2 linked regions of the Azoarcus olearius genome follow. The protein of the gene in region 2 interacts with the protein of the main gene of each other region in a pairwise test. Links are inferred from orthologs where the notes say so. Each region holds a gene or a part of one and is shown on either strand. Other genes may lie near its edges.

The links.
Region 1: the proteins of pepP (region 2) and dqs_RS06755 interact in binary tests that used the Escherichia coli proteins (3 or more experiments, as listed by UniProt). The link is inferred for Azoarcus olearius from one-to-one orthologs.

Annotation. Positions count from the first base shown.
Region 1 is NZ_CP016210.1:1,438,421-1,448,777, reverse strand. Bases 4,860-7,733 are described here. They hold dqs_RS06755 (aminoacyl-histidine dipeptidase), read right to left. Parts: upstream 7,089-7,733; coding sequence 5,631-7,088; downstream 4,860-5,630. Other genes in these bases: dqs_RS06750 (C13 family peptidase), read right to left, coding at 7,111-7,733; dqs_RS06760 (TPM domain-containing protein), read left to right, coding at 5,107-5,634; dqs_RS06765 (TPM domain-containing protein), read left to right, coding at 4,860-5,058. In the rest of the region: dqs_RS06795 (acyl-CoA thioesterase), read right to left, coding at 1-247; dqs_RS06790 (DnaJ C-terminal domain-containing protein), read left to right, coding at 405-1,418; dqs_RS06785 (hypothetical protein), read left to right, coding at 1,486-1,779; dqs_RS06780 (LCCL domain-containing protein), read right to left, coding at 1,786-3,057; dqs_RS06775 (dodecin), read right to left, coding at 3,093-3,305; dqs_RS06770 (LemA family protein), read left to right, coding at 3,488-4,114; more of dqs_RS06765, read left to right, coding at 4,132-4,859; more of dqs_RS06750, read right to left, coding at 7,734-9,219; dqs_RS06745 (DUF5610 domain-containing protein), read right to left, coding at 9,335-9,970; dqs_RS06740 (serine/threonine protein kinase), read right to left, coding at 10,127-10,357. UniProt on the Escherichia coli protein: Dipeptidase with broad substrate specificity. Requires dipeptide substrates with an unblocked N-terminus and the amino group in the alpha or beta position.
Region 2 is NZ_CP016210.1:3,249,290-3,259,759, reverse strand. Bases 1-2,987 are described here. They hold pepP (Xaa-Pro aminopeptidase), read right to left. Parts: upstream 2,174-2,987; coding sequence 827-2,173; downstream 1-826. Other genes in these bases: dqs_RS14925 (aminoglycoside phosphotransferase family protein), read right to left, coding at 2,935-2,987; murU (N-acetylmuramate alpha-1-phosphate uridylyltransferase MurU), read right to left, coding at 2,181-2,909; dqs_RS14940 (FAD-dependent monooxygenase), read right to left, coding at 1-837. Outside these bases: more of dqs_RS14925, read right to left, coding at 2,988-3,954; dqs_RS14920 (LPS-assembly protein LptD), read left to right, coding at 4,101-6,611; dqs_RS14915 (peptidylprolyl isomerase), read left to right, coding at 6,646-7,965; 4-hydroxythreonine-4-phosphate dehydrogenase PdxA, read left to right, coding at 7,970-8,962; 16S rRNA (adenine(1518)-N(6)/adenine(1519)-N(6))-dimethyltransferase RsmA, read left to right, coding at 8,982-9,779; dqs_RS14900 (YgaP family membrane protein), read right to left, coding at 9,838-10,029; dqs_RS14895 (Crp/Fnr family transcriptional regulator), read right to left, coding at 10,098-10,470.

The sequences.
Region 1 (10,357 bases), 1.8 Mb from region 2 along the record:
AGGTCTTGCCGGTGTAGTTCACCGACGCGAGGAAGGTGACGAGTTCGCCGACATTGATCGGCTCGCGGAACATCACCTGATCAACCGACAGCGTGACGACGTATTCGCCGGCGTAACGGCTGGCGCAGGCGTAGGCCACCTGGTCGAGCAGCTTCAGGATGGCGCCGCCGTGGACCTTGCCGGAAAAATTGGCCATGTCCGGCGTCATCAGCACGGTCATGGCGAGTTGGTGATTGGGCAACTGCATGGAGACTCCGCAAGCCTGGGCCGCACCGGCCGCCCGCGTGCAGGCAATGAAGAGGCGGGCGCCGCAAGGGTAAGCCAGCACGGAACAGCGCGCAAAGCCCGCGCGGGGCGATAATGCAGCCCCGCCGCTTCCAGCCCCCACCTACCGCCCGGCCGTCATGGACCCCTATTCCCTGCTCGACATCGCCCCCGGCGCGGATGCGGCCGAAATCAAGCGCGCGTTCCGCCGCCTGGCGATGCGCTGGCACCCCGACCGCAACCCGGCGCCCGAAGCGCACGATCACTTCAATGCCTTGCGCGCCGCGCACGACAGCCTGCTTGCCGAGCTGGCGGCCGGAACCGCCGCGGGCGACGACGAGGACCTGGCCGACACCGAGGACGAAGCGTCTGCGCCAGCCCCACGCCGACGCGGCCCGGACCGGCGCCAGACGCTGGAGATCCGCATCGAGGACGCCTGCCTCGGCGGCGAGAAGATCGTCGTGGTGGCTGATGAAAGCGTGTGCGGCCACTGCCACGGCAGCGGCGAAACCGCGCTGGCGCACACGCGGCTGTGCGCTACCTGCCACGGCTCCGGCCGGCTGCGGGCGGCGCGCGGGCTGGTGCAGTGCGCGGTCTGTGGCGGCCGCGGTTTCGTCAGCAAGGCGGCGTGCGCGCACTGTGGCGGCAGCGGCCGCGAACGTACGGAGCGCCGGCTGGCGGTGCAGCTTCCGCCGGGATTGCTCGCGGGCGACGAACTGCGGCTGGCGGGCGAAGGCGAGGCCGCGGCCGACGCCAGCGCGCCGCCGGGCGACCTGCGGCTGACGATCGCGCTGGCGCCCCATCCCCTGTACCGCGCCGAAGGGCGCGACCTCCACCTGCGCCGGCCGCTCAGCGTGTTCCGCCTGCTCGCCGGCGGCGACATCGACATCCCCCTGCCCGGCGGATGCCGCACCGCCACGCTGCCGCCCGGCGGCGCGACGCGCCAACTGCGGCTGGAAGGCGCCGGCATCCCGGGGCGCGGCGGGCGTCCGGGCGGCGCGGCCATCATCGAGCTGGCACCGCTGCTGCCGGAGGCGGTGGACGCGGCGACGCGCGAAGCGCTCGATGCCGCGGACCTGCTGATGAAACGGCGCTTCTACGCCGAGTTGCCGGAACTCGCCGACTGGGAAGCGCGCTGGCTCGACGCGGATTGAGCGTCGATGGCACTCCGCGCGGGGCGGCACGGTCAAACCGGCTCACCCCCGTTGGAGAGGCGCAGCCATGAACCTGCATTCGATCGAATCCCTGATGGCCGACATCGAAGAGGAGGATCCGCTCGACCTGGGCGACCTCGCGATCGACGAGACCGAGGCGCGCCGGTTGATGGCGAGCCACTTCTGCGAGATCGACGAACGCCTGTCCGAGCACGGGCTGGACGCCGAGGCGCGGCTTGAGATCATGGCGGCGATCGCCGCGCATACGATGACCGAGAACATGATCCTGCATCTCGGTCGCCTGCGCGCCAGCAGCGGCGATGACTTCCACGCCTGGATGCGGCGGCACGGCATCGGCTGAGGCGGGTTACTGAAAGCGGATGCTGAGCGGATAGGCGCCGTAGTCGCTACTGCGGACCCCGTTGCGCTCGCTGCCGCTGTACATGGCACGGCCGTCCGCATACACCACGGTGACGGTGCCGCCCTCGGTGCCGATGCGCCCTGCGTGAACCGCGGCGCGGCACAGGCGGGAATCGGCGGTGTAGGGGTCAGAACCCCACACCGAACCCTGCAGCGTGTCGCCCGCGGCGCAGCGGCACACGTGCGGCGTTGCCAGATTGGGGTTGATCGCAAGAAAGGTCGGGCACGGTTCGGGCTGCGCCGGCTGCGCGCTGCCGACGAAGTGGATCGCGGGGTGGTAGGGGCCGTAGTCGCTGGTGCCGATGCCGTTGCGGCTGGTGCCGACGTAGAGTTCGCGCCCATCCACCCGCTCCACCACCACCCGCCCGCCGCTGCGCGGGATGACGCCCGCATGTACCGCCGCCTTGCACAGGGCCGAGTCCGCGGTGTAGATGTCGGAACCCCACACCGAGCCCTGCGACGACACCACGGTGCCGCAGGTGCAGGCATAGGGGCTGGGCAGTTGCGGGTTGATCGCGTAATAGCCGGGACACGGCTCGGCGCCATCGTCCGCTGCCGCGGCGGACGCCTCCGGCGCGGCGGAACCCGCTGGCGGCGCCGCAGGCCCCGTGGCGGTCGCGACCAGCGGCCCCGCCGGTGTCACCAATGTGGCCGACGGCTGTGCCGCGCTAGTGCTGCCGCCCGCTTCTTCGTGCGCTGGCGTCAGCCAGCTCCACACCCCCACCGTCAGCAGCGACATCAGCACGCCCAGGCCCGCGCCCAGCCCGACCATCTTCGTGGCGGCCGAAGGCCGGCGCGCCGCCTGCGCCGGAGGGGCAACCGCGCGCTCGCCGCGAATGGCGTTGGCGAGCCGCGCCCAGTGGGTCTCCAACGGCGGCGCCCAGGCGTCGATCCAGTGTTCGGAAGAAACGAAGAGTTCCAGCGAGCGGTCGGGCTGGACCTCTTCGATCCGCACCAGGAACAGCGGCTTGTCCTTGCTCGCCGCGCGCTCCAGCTCGCGCCGGACGAAGGGCGAACGGTTGGCCTGCGCCGACAGCAGCAGCACGAATACCGCGCAGCCCTCGATGCCGTCGAGAATCTCCTCGGCGTACTCGCGGCCGGGCGTCACGTCGCGGGGCGCGATCCAGCACGGCACCCCCGCGCCTTCGAGGAAAGCGCACAGCGCAGTGGCGATGCGCGCGTCCTCCGACGCATGGCTGATGAAGGCCTTCCTGCTCACGCGCCCTCCCCTGGCGCGCCGGCAGCCGGCGCGCCCTATTCGTTCTCGATGCGGAAGCCCACCTTCAGCGTCACCTGGAAGTGGGCCACCCTGCCATCCACCACATGGCCGCGGGTCTCGGTCACCTCGAACCAGTCGATGTGCCGCACGGTCCTTCCCGCTGCCTCGATGGCATTGCGAATGGCATCATCGACGCCCGTTTGCGACGAGCCGACAAGTTCTACGAGCTTGTACACATGGTCCGACATGGCAGCCTCCTGGCCGTGGCATCGCTTCAGTATAGGAAGCGCGCCGCGCCCCTGCCGGAGCCGCACGGCATGCGCGCACGGGCATGACGCTGGTAAAGTGCCGGGGTCTCCAGCGCGTGCAGCCGCCCCCGGCGCAGCCCCGGGCGGCGCCGAGCCCCCAACCCGAACAGCGAAGGACGACCATGCCCATTTCCCTTTTCCGACTTGCGCGCCTCGCCGCGATCGCCGCGTTCGCCGCCCTGCTGAGCGGCTGCGGCTACAACGACTTCCAGCGCCTCGATGAACAGAGCAAGGCCGCCTGGGCCGAAGTGCTCAACCAGTACCAGCGCCGCGCCGACCTCATCCCCAACCTGGTGAATACGGTCAAGGGCGAAGCCAGCTTCGAGCAGGAAACGCTGACCCGCGTGATCGAGGCCCGCTCGCGCGCGACCGCGATCCAGGTGACGCCGGAAATGCTCGACGACCCGGACGCGATGGCGCGCTTCCAGCAGGCGCAGGGGCAACTCGGCAGCGCGCTGTCGCGGTTGCTCGCGGTGGCGGAGAACTACCCCAACCTGAAGGCCAACCAGGGCTTCCAGGATCTGCGCGTGCAGCTCGAAGGCACCGAAAACCGCATCACCGTGGCGCGCAACAAGTACATCCAGAGCATCCAGGAATACAACGTGCTGGCGCGCAGCTTCCCCACCAACCTCACCGCGATGGTGTTCAGCTACAAGCCCAAGGCCGGCTTCACCGTCGCCAACGAAGCCGAAATCTCGCGCCCGCCCACGGTCGATTTCGGTACCCCGCCCGCCCAGCCGGCGCGCTGACCGCCCCACTACCCGCCATGCCCGCCCGTCCTGCCCTCGTCCATCTGCGCAGCCTGCAGTGGCTGGTGGCGTGCGCCCTCGCGCTCGCGGCCATGCTCGGCGCGTTGCCCGCGCTGGCCCAGCAGCTGGTGCCAGTGCCGGCGCTGACGGCCCGCGTCATCGACCAGACCGCCACGCTGGCACCGGCCGAGCGCCAGGCGCTGGAAGACCGGCTCGCGCAGTTCGAGGCAGAACGCGGCACCCAGATCGTGGTGCTGGTGGTGCCGACCACCGCGCCCGAGGACATCGCCGCCTTCGCCTTCCGCGTCGCCGATGCCTGGAAGATCGGCCGTCGCGAGGTGGGCGACGGCCTGCTGCTGGTGGTGGCCAAGAACGACCGCACGGTGCGGATCGAGGTGGCGCGCGCGCTCGAGGGCGCCGTGCCGGACCTCGCCGCGTTCCGCATCATCGACGGCATCATCGTGCCGGCGTTCCGCCGTGGCGACTTTGCCGGCGGCCTGCAGGGCGGCGTGGATGCGCTGATGCGGCTGGTGCGCGGCGAAGACCTGCCGCTGCCCGAACCGCGCCGCGCCGCCGCCGACAAAGGCGCATCGCTGGCCGATCTCGCGGTGTTCCTGTTCATCGGCGTGCCGGTGGTCGGCGGCATCCTCAACACCCTGCTCGGGCGCAAGCTCGGCACCCTCGCCACCGGCGGCGCCACCGGGCTGCTGGTGCAACTGCTCACCGGCAGCCTGCTGCTCGCGGTGGTCGGCGGCGTGCTGGCGCTGATCTTCGTGCTTGCGATGGGCGGAGGCGGTGGCGGACGCGGGGGACGCGGCGGCGGCGGTTTTGGCGGCCCGATCATCTGGGGCGGCGGCCGCGGCGGCGGTGGCGGCTTCGGCGGCGGTTTCGGTTCGGGCGGCGGCGGCAGCTTCGGCGGCGGCGGCGCGTCCGGGCGCTGGTAAGGACGTGCCGATGACCCTCTTCGATCGCCACCCCACGCGGAGCCGCCCATGAACGCCTTGCTGAGACTGCTGCGCCACCGCTGGCGCGATGCCGACGACGCGCGCCGCGCGATCGGGCCGGACGCGCTGCAACGGCTGGAAGAGCGCATCACCGCGAGCGAACGCCAGCACAGCGGCGAGATCTGCCTGTGCATCGAGGCCAGCCTGCCAACCAGCTACCTGTTGCGCCAGTGGCGCAGCGGCGTGGCGATCGAAGCGGTGGTGCGCGAACGCGCGCTGGCGCAGTTCGGCAAGCTGCGGGTGTGGGACACCGAACTCAACAACGGCGTGCTGATCTACCTGCAGCTTGCCGAGCACCAGATCGAAATCGTCGCCGACCGCGGCCTCGCCCGCCATGTGCCGCCCGGCGAATGGGCCGCGCTGGTGGGCGACATGGGCGCGGCGTTTCGCGCCGGACGCTATGAGGAAGGGCTGGGGCGCGCGGTCGATGGCGTGGGCGCCGCGCTCGCGCGCCACTTCCCGCCGGACGCGGCAGCACGCGAAAACCAGCTGCCGGATCGCCCGCTGGTGGGCTAACGCGCCGCCGGCACCGCGGCGAGCACCGCCACCAGCAAACGCCACGCGCGCTCCACGCTTGCCACCTCCACCCGTTCGCCGGGCGCGTGCGCACCGCGGATGCTGGGTCCGAAGGAGATCATGTCCATGTCCGGCCAGGTGGCGGTGAAGATGCCGCACTCCAGCCCGGCGTGGATCACCTTGACCGCCGCCTCGCCGCCGAATTCGCGCTGATACACCTGCTGGAACAGCGCCAGCAGGCCCGAGCGCGGATTCGGCGCCCAACCCGGATAGGGCTCGCTGACGGTCGCCGCCATGCCGGCCAACCCGAACAGGCCGACGATCTCCGCGGCGAGTTCGCGGGTGCCCGCGTCCAGCAGCGAGCGCACCATCAGCGTGGCCTGCAGCCGGCCTTCGGCCAGCCGGACGACGCCGAGGTTGTCCGAGGTTTCGACGACGCCGGGCACCCGGCTGCTGAGCCGGCGCACGCCATGCGGCGCGGCGTGCAGCGCGGCGAGCGCACGGCGTCCGGCCTCGTCGGCACATACCCGCGCCGGCAGCGGCGCCGGCCCGGCGTGCAGGCGGAAGCCGTCGTCCACACCCGCCAGTTCGTCGGCAATCTCCGCGCCGATGCGCGCCAGCGCCTCGTGCAGCGGCGCGACATCGCCCGCGTCCACCACGATCACCGCCTGCGCTTCGCGCGGCAGTGCGTTGCGCGCGGTGCCGCCTTCCAGCGTCGCCAGCGCAAAGCCAGCGCCGGCCGCGCGCAGCCCCTGCAGCGCCCGTACCAGCAGCTTGATCGCGTTGCCGCGCTGGAGGTGGATATCCACGCCGGAGTGCCCGCCCTTCAGCCCTTCCACCGTCAGGCGCAGTGCCACACCCCCGGGCGGCGCCGCCACGGTATCGAGCACGGCGTCCACCACCACGTCGGCGCCACCCGCGCAGCCCAGGTAGAACTCGCCCCAGTCCTCGGTATCGATGTTGATCAGCAGCCGCCCGCGCAGCGCATCGGCCTGCAGGCCGCGCGCGCCGGTCATCCCGGCTTCCTCGTCCACCGTCAGCAGCACCTCCAGCGCCGGGTGGGCGATGTCGTCTGCCTCCAGCACCGCGAGCGCCATCGCCACCCCGATGCCGTTGTCCGCCCCCAGCGTGGTGTCGTCCGCCACCAGCCAGCCGTCGCGCAGTTCGGCGCGGATCGGGTCGCGCAGGAAGTCGTGCGCCGACCCGGCGTTCTTCTGGCACACCATGTCGAGATGGCCCTGCAGTACCACGCCCGGGCGATCCTCATGGCCGGGACTGGCCGGCTTGCTGAGGATGAGGTTGCCGGTGGCGTCGACCACCGCCCCCAGCCCGCGCTGGCGCGCCCAGCCGAGGATTTCCTCGCGCAGCGCGTGCTCGTGCCCGGACGGGCGCGGAATGCGGCACAAGGTGGCGAAATGGCGCCAGACGGCGGGGGGGAGCAGGTTCAGGTCCATCGGGGTTCCGGCAGGTCGGCAATCAGTGGGTGATCGAGGATAGCGCGTTGGCCTCGCGCCGGGCCGGGGTAGCGCCCACCGGCACGGCGCGCGCCGGGGCGGCATCCGGCGCGGCCAGGCGCTGGAGCACCGCGTTCAGCGCCTCGCCACCCTGCATCTGCGGCAGCGAAGGCGTCAGGCCCTCGGCAGTCTCCCGCTCGGCGATGCGGGTGCGCGCCAGTTCGAAGGCCGCGGTGAAGGAGCGCGTCTCGTGCAGCGCCTCGGCAAAATAGGCGCGGCCGAAATCGGTCAGCTCGTTCTGGTCGGCGCAACCGAAGGAATTGCGGTCGGCCGCGGCGGCGGTGATCACCAGCGTGCGGGCATCGGCCAGCGCCGGAATGAAGCCACCGGAATAGCACGCCGACACCACCACCACGCGCTGGTCGATGCCGGCGTCGTCGAGCGCGCGACGCAGCATCTCCGGCGTGATGTCGTTGAAGCGGAACGGCCAGAACGCGAGCGAGAAGCGGTGGTCGCGCGAGCCGTGCGAGGTCAGGAACAGGAACAGCAGGTCCTCGCCGCGGTTCATGCGCGCGCCGATCGCACGCAGCGCGGCGCCGAGCGATTCGGCATTGGCCACCGGCAGTTCGTGCACCGTGGCGGCGTTGTTCACCAGCAGCGCAGAGCGGCCGGTGGTGCCGTAGCGGTCGGCAAACAGGCTTTCCACCGTCTGCACCTCGCGCAGGAAAACGTCCTGCTGGCCGTAGCCGCCGACGCCGAGGAAATAGAGTTCGGCCACGCCCGGCCGGCCCGGCTGCAGCCCCGCCAGGGCCTGGTCGAGCAGGCGGGGCTGGCCGTACAGCACACGCTCGTCGATGTTCAGCCGCGGCCGCGCATCTTCGTTGACGGCGGCGTACCAGAGCATCGGCGGGTCGTTGTGCAGCCACAGGTTGGCCCCGCTGGCGAGCACCGCCACCAGCGCCACGCGCGCCCTCACCGCCGGCTCCGCCGCGGCCAGGCGCCAGGCCACGACACCGGCGGCGCCGAGCAGCCAGGCTTGCGGCAGGAAGAACATCAGCGTCATCAGCGGGCCGTCGGCCTCGCCCGGGGCCAGCGCGCGCAGGAAGGTGCCGACCTCGGGCGCCGCCCACAGGCCAACCAGCGGCAGTGGCAACAGCAGCAGCGTCAGCGCCACCAGCAGGCGGCCGGCGGGCAGCTGGCCGGGCGCCACCAGGGCCGCCAGCGCGGCGGCGATCGCCGCGGCGGCAAAGGGCGACAGCAGTCCGCTCGCTTCGTACCACCACAGTTCGCCCTCGCCGTTCGCTTCCCACACCTGCACGCCGAGCGTGAGCGCGGCATACAAGACCACGCAGCCCAGCAGCACCGCGGGGCTGAAACCCAGCGCGCCGGGGCGCGGCGCACGGAACGCCAGCAGGCGGCCGAGTTGCCCCAGCGCGCCCGGCAGCGTGGCGCCTTCGTGTTCGCCCGCCGTCACCGCAGCGCCGGCACGGCTGCCCGCGCGTGGCGCGGCGGCCGGTGCTGCGCTCGGGTGCGCGCCGGACTGTCCGCAGGCGGACGCGATCCGCGCTTCCAGCGCCGCCATCCAGCGCGAACGCGCGGCGGCGTCGGGAAACGCGGCAAACGGCACGGCCAGCACCTGCGGCACCGGACCCAGCGTCACCGCCACCCAGCCCGTCTGCTCCGCCACCTCGACCACCCGCGCCCACGGCACCCAGGCCTCGCCCATGCCGGACAGCATGTGCAGGCCGTCCGCCTCCAGCGCCAGCCGCACGTTGCCCGTGGCCGCGGCATGGGTGCGACCGAGCTGATCGAACAGGCGGCGGCGCAGCACGGCGCCGAACAGGCCGGCGCCGAGCAGCAGGCCACCCAGCACCCACACGCTGACCGCTGTGCCCGTTCGCCATCCCTGCGCGGCGATGCCGGCGGCGGCGCCGATGCAGATCCATACCAGCAGTTGCAGCAGCCAGGCGCCGCCGCGACCGCTGAAGCGGTGGCTGACGCGACGGCTGGCAAGCACATGCGCGGCGCACGCGGTGGCGGCGTCGAGGCTGTAGTGAAGCGCGGCAGGGGCGTCCGCCACGACGGCGGGCGCCGGCTGCGGCGCGGGATCGGAATCGGGAGGCAAGGCCATGACGCATCCTGTAGGCGTGGCGGCCGCCGCAACGCGGGCCGCCCCGCATTATGCCATTCGGCATAGTGCGGCCGCCTGTGAAGAATCACCGCCCGGCCGTGCTTGCGCCGGCGCTTCAGGTCTTGGTGCTGCTGACGCCCCCCGCCGCGTCCGCCGCAGTCGCCGCCTCTGGCGCCGCTGCCGTGCCCGACGACCCGGTCAGCGAGGCGAGGAAATCATCAAAGCCCTTCATCACCAGGTCGTAGGTCTTCTGGATGCCCTCGGCGATGCCGCCTTCGAACACCTTGAGGCCCTTCAGGATGTCCACCGCCTCGTCGAAGCCCTGCTGGAAGCCGCCGCGCACGAGTTCGACGAAATCCGCCGCGAGCGTGGCCTGGTCTGCGCCCGGATGCTGGGTGCTGTAGCTGGCGAAGAGCCCGGTGGCAAAGGACAGGATGCGGTCCGCGGTGGCTTCCGGGGAGTTGTCCTGGCTGGCGGCCTTCTGCAGCGCATCGGGCACCTGCTCCGTGCCGAGCATTTCGTTGATCTTCTCGATCGCGCTGCGGAACAGCAGCGCCTGGCTGTCGTTGCCGACGCTGATCGACACCTCCAGCGAGGCCTGCAGGATGCGGTTGTTCTGCTGCGAGCGCACTTCCGCCGCGACGCTGAGCGTGGCGACGCCCTCGCCGCGCGCCGCACCGGCGCCGCGCCCGCCGGCTCGCTCGGCCGCGGTGGAGGATGGGGGCGGAAGGGAACTGGGGATGGTGGCCATGGCGGTTCTCCCGATCACGTGGTCGGATGCACGCCCCGCAGACGTGCCCCTGCCGGCGCGGACCGCCCACGGCCGGCCGTGCACGCACGGCGGCCCGCGGACGGGCGAACGGACTCTTGCTGTGAGTGCGCGCGCGGCCGGGCGTTCCGCCGGCCTTCAGGTGGACTGCTTGATCGCCAGCACGGCCTGGTTGCGCAGGGTGCGCAACAGCGACAGTTCCTTCTCGGTGATCTCGATCTCGCCGGCGTGCTCCTTGTCGGCGTAGATCAGCGCGACCGGCGCGTTCTTGATCGTCAGCGGGAACAGCACGAAGGTCTTGGCGGTGACGCCCTTGCGAAACCACGCCGGGATGCGCTCGGCGATCTTGGCGTCGTCGACGTCGCTGAT
Region 2 (10,470 bases):
CGCATTGCCGAGCCAGACGGTCCGCTCGCCCACGGGGTTGCGGCGGTAGCGCAGCAGTAGCGGGTAGCGCAGGCGCTCGCCCACGGCGGCGAGGTGGACGCGGTCGCCGATCCTGTCCTGCAACACCTGGCGGTAGGCAGCGGTGTCGAGCGCGAGCAGCGCGTCCGCACGCGCCGGCGGGGTGACGTGGACCACGGCGTAGTCGCGGCCGTAGGGCAGCAGCGCAAGCGGACCATCGGCGGTGAAGCGTTCGAACGCCAGTTGGCGATGCGGCGCGGCCGGGGTTGCGACCGAGATCAGCGCGTGCTGGCCGTAGTCGTGCTCGACCACGTCGCCGGCGTCGGACTGCAGGTTGCCTTCGGCGCAGGCTGCCAGGCGCGCGTCCAGCCTGCCTTCGGTGGCGCCGACGAGCGTGGCGGTGATGCCGTCGGCGGTGGGCGTCAGCGCGCCGACCTGCGTGCTGTCGAACACCGGGATGCCGGCGGCGTCCACCGCTGCACGCATCACGCCCGCCAGCGCGCCGGCTGACGCGACGTAGCCGAGCGCCGGCAGCTCGTAGTCGGTGGCGCGCAGCATGCTGCGGCCGAAGCCGCCCTGTTGCGAGACATGGATGGTTTCGATCGGCGTTGCGGTGAGCGCCTTCCATACGCCGAGCCGCTCGAGGCCGAGCCGGGTGCCGTGGGCAAGCGCCAGCACGCGCGGGTCGGCGGCAACCGCTTCGCGCGGGCGGGCGTCCGCCAGGGCGATCCGCAAGCCGCTGTCGCGCAGCGCCAGCGCCAGCGCCAGCCCCACCGGGCCGGCGCCGACGATCAGCAGGTCGACCCGGTCAGGCTGCATGGGCGTCGCGCATCAGGGCTTCGATGTCGGCTGCCTCGCGTGGTACGCCTTCGGTGAGGTATTCGCAGCCGTCGGCGGTGACCAGGGCGTCGTCCTCGATGCGGATGCCGATGTTCCAGAAGGTTTCCGGCACGTCGGCGGCGGGGCGGATGTAACAGCCCGGCTCGACGGTGAGCACCATGCCAGGTTCGAGCGGGCGCCACTCGCCGCCCAGCTTGTACTCGCCGGCGTCGTGCACATCCATGCCCAGCCAGTGGCCGGTGCGGTGCATATAGAAGCGGCGGTAGTCGCCGTTCTCCAGGACCGCATCGAGCGAACCGTTGAGCAGCTTGAGGTCGAGCATGCCCTGCGCGAGCACCTTGACTGCCGCCTCGTGCGGCGCGTTCCAGTGGGCGCCGGGGCGGATGGTTGCGCGCGCCGCGTGCTGCGCCGCCAGCACCAGTTCGTACACCGCGCGTTGCGGGCCGCTGAAGCGGCCGTTTGCCGGGAAGCTGCGGGTGATGTCGGAGGCGTAGCCGTCGAGTTCGCAGCCGGCGTCGATCAGCACCAGATCGCCGTCGGCGATCCGCTGGTCATTCTCGACGTAGTGCAGGATGCAGGCGTTGGCGCCGGCGGCGACGATGGAGGTGTAGGCGGGAAACTGGCTGCCGTTGCGGCGGAAATGATGCAGCAGCTCGGCCTCGATCTCGTATTCGTGGCAACCCGGGCGGGTCGCGCGCATCGCGCGGCAGTGGGCCTCGGCCGAAATGCGCCCGGCGCGCCGCATGATGTCGATCTCGTAGGCGTCCTTGACCAGCCGCATTTCGTCGAGTTCGGCGCGCAGGTCACGCACCGAATGCGGCGGCACGATGCCGGTGCGGGCATTGGCGCGCACCGCGTTGAGGCCGCGGGTGATGCGGGCATCCCAGTCGGCGTCGTGGCCGAGGCTGAACCACATCAGCGGCTGGTTGGCGAGCAGTTCGGCCAGCCGGCGGTCGAATTCGCCCAGCGTCCAGGCTTCGTCGAAGCCGAATACCTCGCGGGCAGCGTCGGGACCGTAGCGGAAACCGTCCCAGATCTCGCGTTCCTCGTCCTTCTCGCGGCAGAACAGGATCTGCTTCGGCGTCTCGCCGGCCACCAGCACCAGTACCGCGCCCGGCTCGCGGAAACCGCTGAGGTAATAGAAGTAGCTGTCGTGGCGGTAGGGGTAGTGGGTGTCGCGGTTGCGCGCGACTTCCGGCGCGGTGGGCAGGATCGCGACGCCGCCGCCGGCTTCGGCCATGCGCGTGAGCAGGCGCTGGCGGCGGGCGGCGAAGGGCGTGATGTCGAGCAGGCTGGAAGCGGTGGGCGCGTTCATGGCGGAATTATCTCATGGCCGGGGGAGCCTGTTCGACCGCGAGGCTGCGGTCGAGTGCGGCCAACTGGGCGGGGGTGCCGACGTTTTCCCAGCGGCCGTCGAAGCGTTCGCCGCTGGCGTGGCCGGCCGCGATGGCGGCGCGGTAGTAGGGTGTCATCGCCACTTTGTCGCCGACGCGGATGTCGGCGAAGAGCCGGGTGTCGTAGAGGCCGATGTTGCCGAAGGTGAGGCGCGCGGGGCCGTCGAGCGCGAGGCGGCCGTCTGCGCCGAGCGCGAAGTCGCCCCCGGGATGGAAGGGCGGGTTCGGTACCATCACCAGGTGCATCAGCGGCGCCGGGCTGGTCGCCATCGCTGCGGCGCGCGGCAGCAGGCGGCGGTAGTCGTAGTCGCAGTAGATGTCGCCGGAGACGGCGAGGAAGACCTCGCCTGCGGCGTCCGGCCGGTCACGGAGCAGCGGCAGCGCCTGGGCGATGCCGCCGGCGGTTTCCAGCGCCGCGCCCTCAGCCGAGTAATGCAGGCGCACGCCGAAGCGGCCGCCGTCGCCGAGGGTGGCTTCGATCTGCTCGCCCAGCCAGGCGTGGTTGATGACGATGTCGGCGATGCCGGCGCGCGCCAGCGCCTCGATCTGCCACGCGATCAGCGGCTTGCCGCCGACCGCGAGCAGCGGCTTGGGACAGGTGTCGGTCAGCGGCCGCATGCGTTCGCCGCGGCCGGCGGCGAAGATCATCGCGCGCATCGGGTCGTCCTGGTGCGAGGGTGGGTCAGAAGGTGTAACCGAACTCGACCTGCTCCGGGTCGAGGCGGTCGAGCAGCTTCAGCAGCGGCCCGAGTTCGCCGTAGCGTTTGCACGCGCGGCGCAGGTAGTCCATCACCAGCGGCATGTCCTTCAGATAGCCTTCCTTGCCGTCGCGGTGGTAGAGGCGGGCGAAGATGCCGAGCACCTTGAGGTGGCGCTGCACGCCCATCCATTCGAAGTCGCGGTGGAAGTCGTCGAAGGCCTCCCGTACCGGCAGCTTCAACGTACGCGCCATCTCCCAGTAGCGGATCAGCAGGTCGAGGATGAATTCCTCGTCCCAGCGGATGTAGGCGTCCTTGAACAGCGACACCAGATCGTAGGTGATCGGGCCGTACACCGCGTCCTGGAAGTCGATCACGCCGGGGTTGCGGCCGCCGGGGATGTGCATCAGATTGCGCGAGTGGTAGTCGCGGTGGACGAAGACCCGCGGTTCGGCGAGGTTCACCGCGAGGATGCGCTCGAACACGGTGTCGAGCGTCGCCCGTTCCTTGTCGGTGAGGGTGACGCCCTTGTGGCGCGCGATGTACCACTCGGGGAACAGCATCAGCTCGCGGTGCAGCAGCGCGCGGTCGTATTCGGGCAGCACGCCGGGCTGGCTCGCGGCCTGGATCGCGGCCAGCGTGCCGAGCGCGTCGGCATAGAGGTGGGCGTCGCGCAGCGGATCCGCGGCGGGCGTCTGCAGCGTCGCGAGGTAGGTGGTGCTGCCAAGGTCGGACAGCAGCAGGAAGCCCAGGTCGAGATCCTGCGCGAGCACGTCGGGCACATGCGCGCCAGCAGCACGGAAAATGTCGCCTACCTTCAGCCACGGCCGGCAGTCCTCGTGGGCCGGCGGCGCGTCCATGACGATCAGGCTGTTGGCGCCATCATCGAAGCTGACGCGGAAATAACGGCGGAAGCTCGCGTCGGCCGAAGCCGGCGCCAGCGAGAAGGCGCGCCCCGGCAGTTGTGCGGCAAGCCAGGACTGGAGCTGTTCGAGACGTTGCAAACGGGTTCTCCGCGATCGATCGTGTAGAATCCGCGAGTTTATCAACACGGCCGTCCGCAGGGGCGGCCCATGACCATGGCGCTATTGGAGCGGCGCCGCGGGCCGCCTGGGGGATTGCTTTGCCGGACAAGGGTTTGAATACGCGGATGCGTTTGATTCCGCTGCTGTTGTGCTGGATGTCGGGCTCCGCGTTTGCGGCCGGCATGCCCGCCCTGGTGGTGTCGCCCGACCTCGTGCGCGGGGCGGCCGGTGCCAGTGCCGCTCCGACGCCGGCGCCTGCCGCCGCCACGCCGGGGCGCACCGTGCGCGACGTAACCTCGCCGGTGGAGGTCCGCCCGGTCGAACCGTCCTCGCCCGCCGCGCAGGTGCCGATGGCGCCGGCCCGGCCGGCCGCGGCTACCGGTCAGGCATCGCCCGCCGCGGCGGCGCCCGCTTCCGCCGCCCCGGCTGGGTCCGCAAGCCCGGCCGACGCGACGGCGCGCAAGCCCGGCTCCACCGAGGTTCGCGCACTGCGCATCCGTGGCACCCGGTCGGTGGAACTGGTCGCCGAGGGCGATGCCGAGCTGCAGCGCGACGACATCCTGCTGACCGCCGACGCGCTGACCTACCGCGAACCCACGGACGAGGCGCTGGCCGAGGGCAATGTGCGCCTGCGCCAGGGGCCGGACGTGATCTCAGGCCCGTCCGCCAGCCTCGTCGTGGGTGAGCGCACCGGCGACTTCCAGTCGCCGCGCTACGAGATCACCCGCACCAAGGCGGGGCTGGAACCCGGAGACCCGCCGCGCCAGGTATCTGGCGGCGGTCACGCGGACGTGCTCCATTTCGAAGGCGAGAACCAGTACCGGCTGGAGAACGCCACCTGGAGCACCTGTTCGGTGGACGATCCCGACTGGTACATCAAGGCGCGCGACCTGCAGCTCGATTACGATCGCGAGATCGGCGTCGCCAAGGGCGGCACCGTGGTGTTCAAGGATGTGCCGTTCTTCTGGATGCCGTGGGCCGAGTTCCCGCTGGTGGGCCAGCGCCAGTCGGGCGTGCTGCCGCCCACGATCGGTTCGTCCAACAAGACCGGTCTTGACCTCACCGTCCCGTATTACTGGAACATCGCGCCGAACTACGACGCCACCATCACCCCGCGCTACATGGGGCGCCGTGGCCTGCAGTTGGGCGGTGAATTCCGCTATCTGGGCGACTCCTACGCCGGCGAAGTGCGGGCCGAATGGCTGGGCCGCGATCGCATCACCGGCGAGCAGCGCACGCTGGGCTCCTTGCAGCACCGCCAGCAGATCACCTCTTCGCTGTATGGCTCGCTCGACATCAACGGCGTGTCCGACGACGACTACTTCGAGGATCTGAGTTCGCGCGTGTCGGTTGCCTCCCGCGTCAATCTGCTGCGCGAAGGGCGTCTGGTGTATGTCGGCAGCCCGTGGTGGAGCGCCTCGGCACTGGTCCAGAGCTACCAGACGCTGAACTCTGATCCGGACAATCCGGTGACCACGCCCTACCGTCGCGTGCCGCAACTGCTGACCACCGCCAGCCGCCCCGATCTGCCCGCCGGTCTCACGTTCAACTGGCACGGCGAATACGTGCAGTTCGCCCACCCGGACGAGGATCATCCGGAGGGCAACCGCTTCACCGCCTATCCGCAGCTGTCGCTGCCGATGCAGCGCGCCGGGTTTTACGTGACGCCCAAGGTCGGCGTCCACTACACCCGCTACGACCTCGACGAACCGGTCGCGGGCCTCACCGATGCGCGCACCTCGATCACGCGTACCGTGCCGATCTTCTCGGTCGATTCGGGCGTCACCTTCGAGCGCGACACGCAGTTCTTCGGCACCGCCTTCACGCAGACCCTGGAGCCGCGGCTGTACTACCTGAACGTGCCCTACCGCCGCCAGGACGACATCCCGCTGTTCGACACCAGCCGCTACGACTTCGGCTTCGCGCAGATCTTTGCCGAGAACCGCTACACCGGGGGCGACCGCATCGGCGACGCGAACCAGCTCACCGCCGCAGTCACCACCCGGCTGATCGACCCCGAAACCGGTTCCGAGCGCATGCGCGCGCTGGTCGGCCAGCGCTACTACTTCGAGGACCAGCGCGTCACCGCCGGCGAGGCCCTGCGCACCAGCCGCCGCACCGACGTGCTCGGCGGTTTCAGCGGACGCATCACGCGCTACAGCACCGTCGATACGCTGCTGCAGTACAACCCGGAAGACAACGAGACCGAACGCTTCAACTTCACCTTCCGCTACCAGCCCGAGTTCGCCAAGGCGCTCAACCTGGGTTACCGCTACGCCCGCAGCCTGGTCAGCCCGGACGGCACGATCGGTCTGCGCGACGTGAACGTCTCCGGCCAGTGGCCGCTGGGCGGCGGCTGGTACGGCGTCGGCCGGCTGACGCATTCGCTTAAGGACGACCGCCTGACCGAGGCGATTGCCGGCATCGAGTACGACGGCGGCTGCTGGGTTGCGCGCGTGGCGATGCACCGCTTCGCGACCGACCCCAACGATGTCACCAAGGCGGTGTTCATCCAGCTCGAACTCAACGACCTCGCCAGCATCGGCTCCAGCCCGGTCAACCTGATCAAGCGCAGCGTGCCGGGCTATGGCAAGATCAACGACCCCGCCGCCAACCGCGTGTTCGGCATCGAATGACGCAGCACGCGCCTCCATCTGCCTGACCAAGCTCATGAATCGATTCCCGCTTCGCCCGCGTTCCCTTTTCGTCGCCCTGGTTGCCTGCAGCGCGCTCGCGCTGCCGGTGCGGGCCGCGGTCCAGCCGGTTGCAGTCGACCGCATCATCGCGGTGGTCAACAACGAAGTGATCACCGCGGTGCAACTGCGCGACCGCGTCGACCAGACCACCCGCCAGCTGCAGCGCCAGGGCGTCCAGCTGCCGCCCGCCGACGTGCTCGAACGCCAGCTTCTCGAGCGCCTGATCGTCGAGCGCGCGCAACTGCAGCTCGCGCGCGACAGCTCGCTGCGGGTGGACGACGCCACGCTCGAGCGGGCGATCGGCCGTATCGCCGAAAACAACAAGATGAACACCATCCAGCTGCGCGCAGCGCTCGAGCGCGACGGCGTGGCCTGGGACCGCTTCCGCAACGAGATCCGCACCGAAATCCTGCTGTCCCGCCTGCGCGAACGCGAAGTCGACGCCAAGATCGTCGTGACCGACGCCGAGGTCGACAACTTCCTGACGTCCAACCCCGACGCCTTTTCGGGTGAGGAATTCCACGTCGCCCACATCCTGCTGCGGGCGCCCGAAGGGGCCACGCCGGAGCAGATCGACCGCCTGCGCCAGCGCGCCGACACCGTGATCAACCGGCTGCGCAATGGCGAGGACTTCGCGCGTGTGGCGGCCGATTCGTCGGATGCGCCGGACGGCATCAGCGGCGGCGACCTCGGCTGGCGCCAGCGCGACCGCCTGCCCGCGCTGTATTCCGACGCGGTGCGCGACCTCCGTCCGGGTGAGCTGTCGCCGCTGATGCGCAGCGCCGCCGGCCTGCACCTGGTCAAGCTGGTCGACCGCCGCGGTGGCGCCGCGGCCGGACCGCAGCGCCTGGAGCAGACCCGCGCCCGCCACATCCTGATCAAGACCTCCGCGGTGCTGTCCGACGCCGAGGCCGAAGCGCGCCTGCTCGGGTTGCGCGAACGGGTCGTCGCCGGCGGGGCCGACTTCGGCGAGCTGGCGAAGGCCAGTTCCGCCGATCTCTCCGCGGCCAAGGGCGGCGACCTGGGCTGGGTCAATCCGGGCGATACGGTGCCCGAGTTCGAGCGCGCGATGAACGTGCTGAAGCCGGGCGAGGTCAGCCCTCCGGTGCGTTCGCCGTTCGGCTGGCATCTGATCCAGGTGCTCGAACGGCGCCAGCAGGACGTCACCGACGAGCGCAAGCGCATGGCAGCCCGCAACATCCTGCGCGAACGCAAGGCCGAAGAGGCTTACGAAGACTGGGTGCGCCAGCTGCGCGACAGCACCTACGTCGAATACCGCCTCGAAAACGACTGATCCCATGGCCGCGCTTCCGGTCCTGGCCGTCACCAGCGGCGAACCCGCCGGCGTCGGGCCCGAACTGTGTGCGCGGCTGCTTGCGCGCGACTGGCCGGCGCGACTGGTCGTGCTGGGCGACGCCGACCTCATCGCCGCGCGCGCTGCGGCGGCGGGCAGCCCGATAGCGGTCCGGCACTACAGCCGCGGCCAGGCCCCGGCCGCCGGCGCGCTCGAGGTGCTCCACATTCCACTCGCCGAACGGAGCGATGCGGGTCACCTGGCGGTGGGCAACGCACGCTACGTGCTGGCGCTGCTCGACCGTGCGCTCGCCGGCTGCGTCGGCGGCGAGTTTGCCGGCATGGTCACCGCGCCGGTGCACAAGGGCGTGATCTGCGAGTCCGGTATCGCGTTCTCCGGTCATACCGAATATCTCGCCGAACATACCGCGACGCCGCTGGTCGTGATGATGCTGGTCGGCGGCGGCATGCGCGTCGCGCTCGCCACCACGCATCTGCCACTGGCCGCGGTGCCGGCGGCGATCACGCGGCCGGTGGTCGAACAGACGCTGCGCATCCTTCACGCCGACCTGGTGCAACGCTTCGGCATCGCCGCGCCGCGCATCCTGGTGGCGGGCCTCAACCCGCACGCGGGCGAGGGCGGTCACATGGGGCGCGAGGAAATCGAGGTCATCACCCCGGTACTGGACCGCCTGCGCGCCGAAGGCCTGCAACTCGTCGGCCCGCTGCCGGCCGACACCCTGTTCGTGCCGCACACGCTGGCGCACGGCGACGCGGTGCTGGCGATGTATCACGACCAGGGCCTGCCGGTGCTCAAGCACGCCAGCTTTGGCGGCGGCGTCAACGTCACGCTCGGTCTGCCGGTGATCCGCACTTCGGTCGACCACGGCACGGCGCTCGACCTTGCCGGCAGCGGTCGCGCCGACCCCGGCAGCCTGTACGCCGCGGTCGAGCTGGCCGTGTCGATGGCCGAGGCCCGTGCCCGCCAGCCGCGCTGAGCGGCGTTCGAGGAATTTCATGCAAGACCGCGAAACCGACGGCCACCGCGCCAGAAAGCGCTTCGGCCAGAACTTCCTGTCCGACCCCAACATCATCCGCCGCATCATCGACGCGATCCGCCCAAGGGAGGGCGACATCATGGTCGAGATCGGCCCGGGTCTCGGCGCGATGACCACGCCGCTGATCGAGCGCCTCGGGCATCTCAACGTGGTCGAGATCGACCGCGACCTGATCGCCCGCCTGCGCGAAACCTGGACGCCGGAGCAGCTCACGATCCACGAGGGCGACGCGCTGAAGTTTGATTTCGGCAGCCTCGGCAGCCCGCTGCGCGTGGTCGGCAACCTGCCCTACAACATCTCCACGCCCATCCTGTTCCACCTGTCCACGTTCGCCGACCGGGTGAAGGACATGACCTTCATGCTGCAGAAGGAGGTGGTGATGCGCATGGTGGCGGAGCCCGGCACCGAGGAATACGGCCGCCTGTCGGTGATGCTGCAATACCGCTTCCGGATGGCGCGGGTGTTCGACGTGCCGCCCGGTGCGTTCCGGCCGGCGCCCAAGGTGATGTCGAGTATCGTGCGGATGGCCCCCTTGCCGCCCGAAGAGCTGGGCGCGCGCGACGAGGCGCTGCTGGGTCAGATCGTCACTGCCGCGTTCGGCCAGCGCCGCAAGACGCTGCGCAATACGCTGAAGGATTTCCTCGGCGAAGCCGACTTTGCCGCGCTCGGGCTGGACCCCGGTCTGCGCGGCGAGCGGCTGTCGGTGGCGGAGTTTGTCGCCATCGCCAACCACGTCGCCGCCGCGCGCGCCGGCTGATGAACGCGCGGCCGGCAGCCGCTTGCGCGGGTGCCGGCCGTGTTGCTGCGGGTAAGGCTCAGGACTTCTTCAGCGGGCAGGTGCTGATGCCCAGCAGCGGATACAGCGGGCACCACCCCATCAACCCGGTGGCGAGCGGAACGATGCCGATCCACGCCCACACCGGACCACCGAGCGCGGCCCAGGCGACGAGTGCGAGGCCTGCGAGGATGCGCAGGATCTTGTCGATACCACCGACGTTGGCTTTCATGGCGTTCTCCTTCGATAACAGGTGGCGCCATTGCAGCAGGGACGACGGGGCGGCGTCTGTAACCTCGGTTACACAGCGGGCGGTGTGGGGCCGCCGCGCTCCTCGCCGGCCGCCAGTTGGCGCAGGCGCGCCGGGTCCAGAACCTCGATCTGTTCGCGCGCCAGCCTCACCAGCCCCTGCGCGGCGAAGCCCTTCAGCAGGCGGCTGACGATCTCGCGCACGCTGCCCAGTTCGTCCGCGAGGTGCTGGTGCGTCACATGCAGCGTGCGGCCCTTGCCCAGCAACAGCGCGGCAAGGCGCTGGTCGAGCCGATGGAAGGCCACTTCCTCGATCAACTGCATCAGGTCGGCGATCCGCTCGGCGAACAGATGGAACACGAAATGCCGGAAGGCCGGGTCGGCGAGCAGTTCGTCGAATACCGGCTTCGGCAGCAGCATCAGG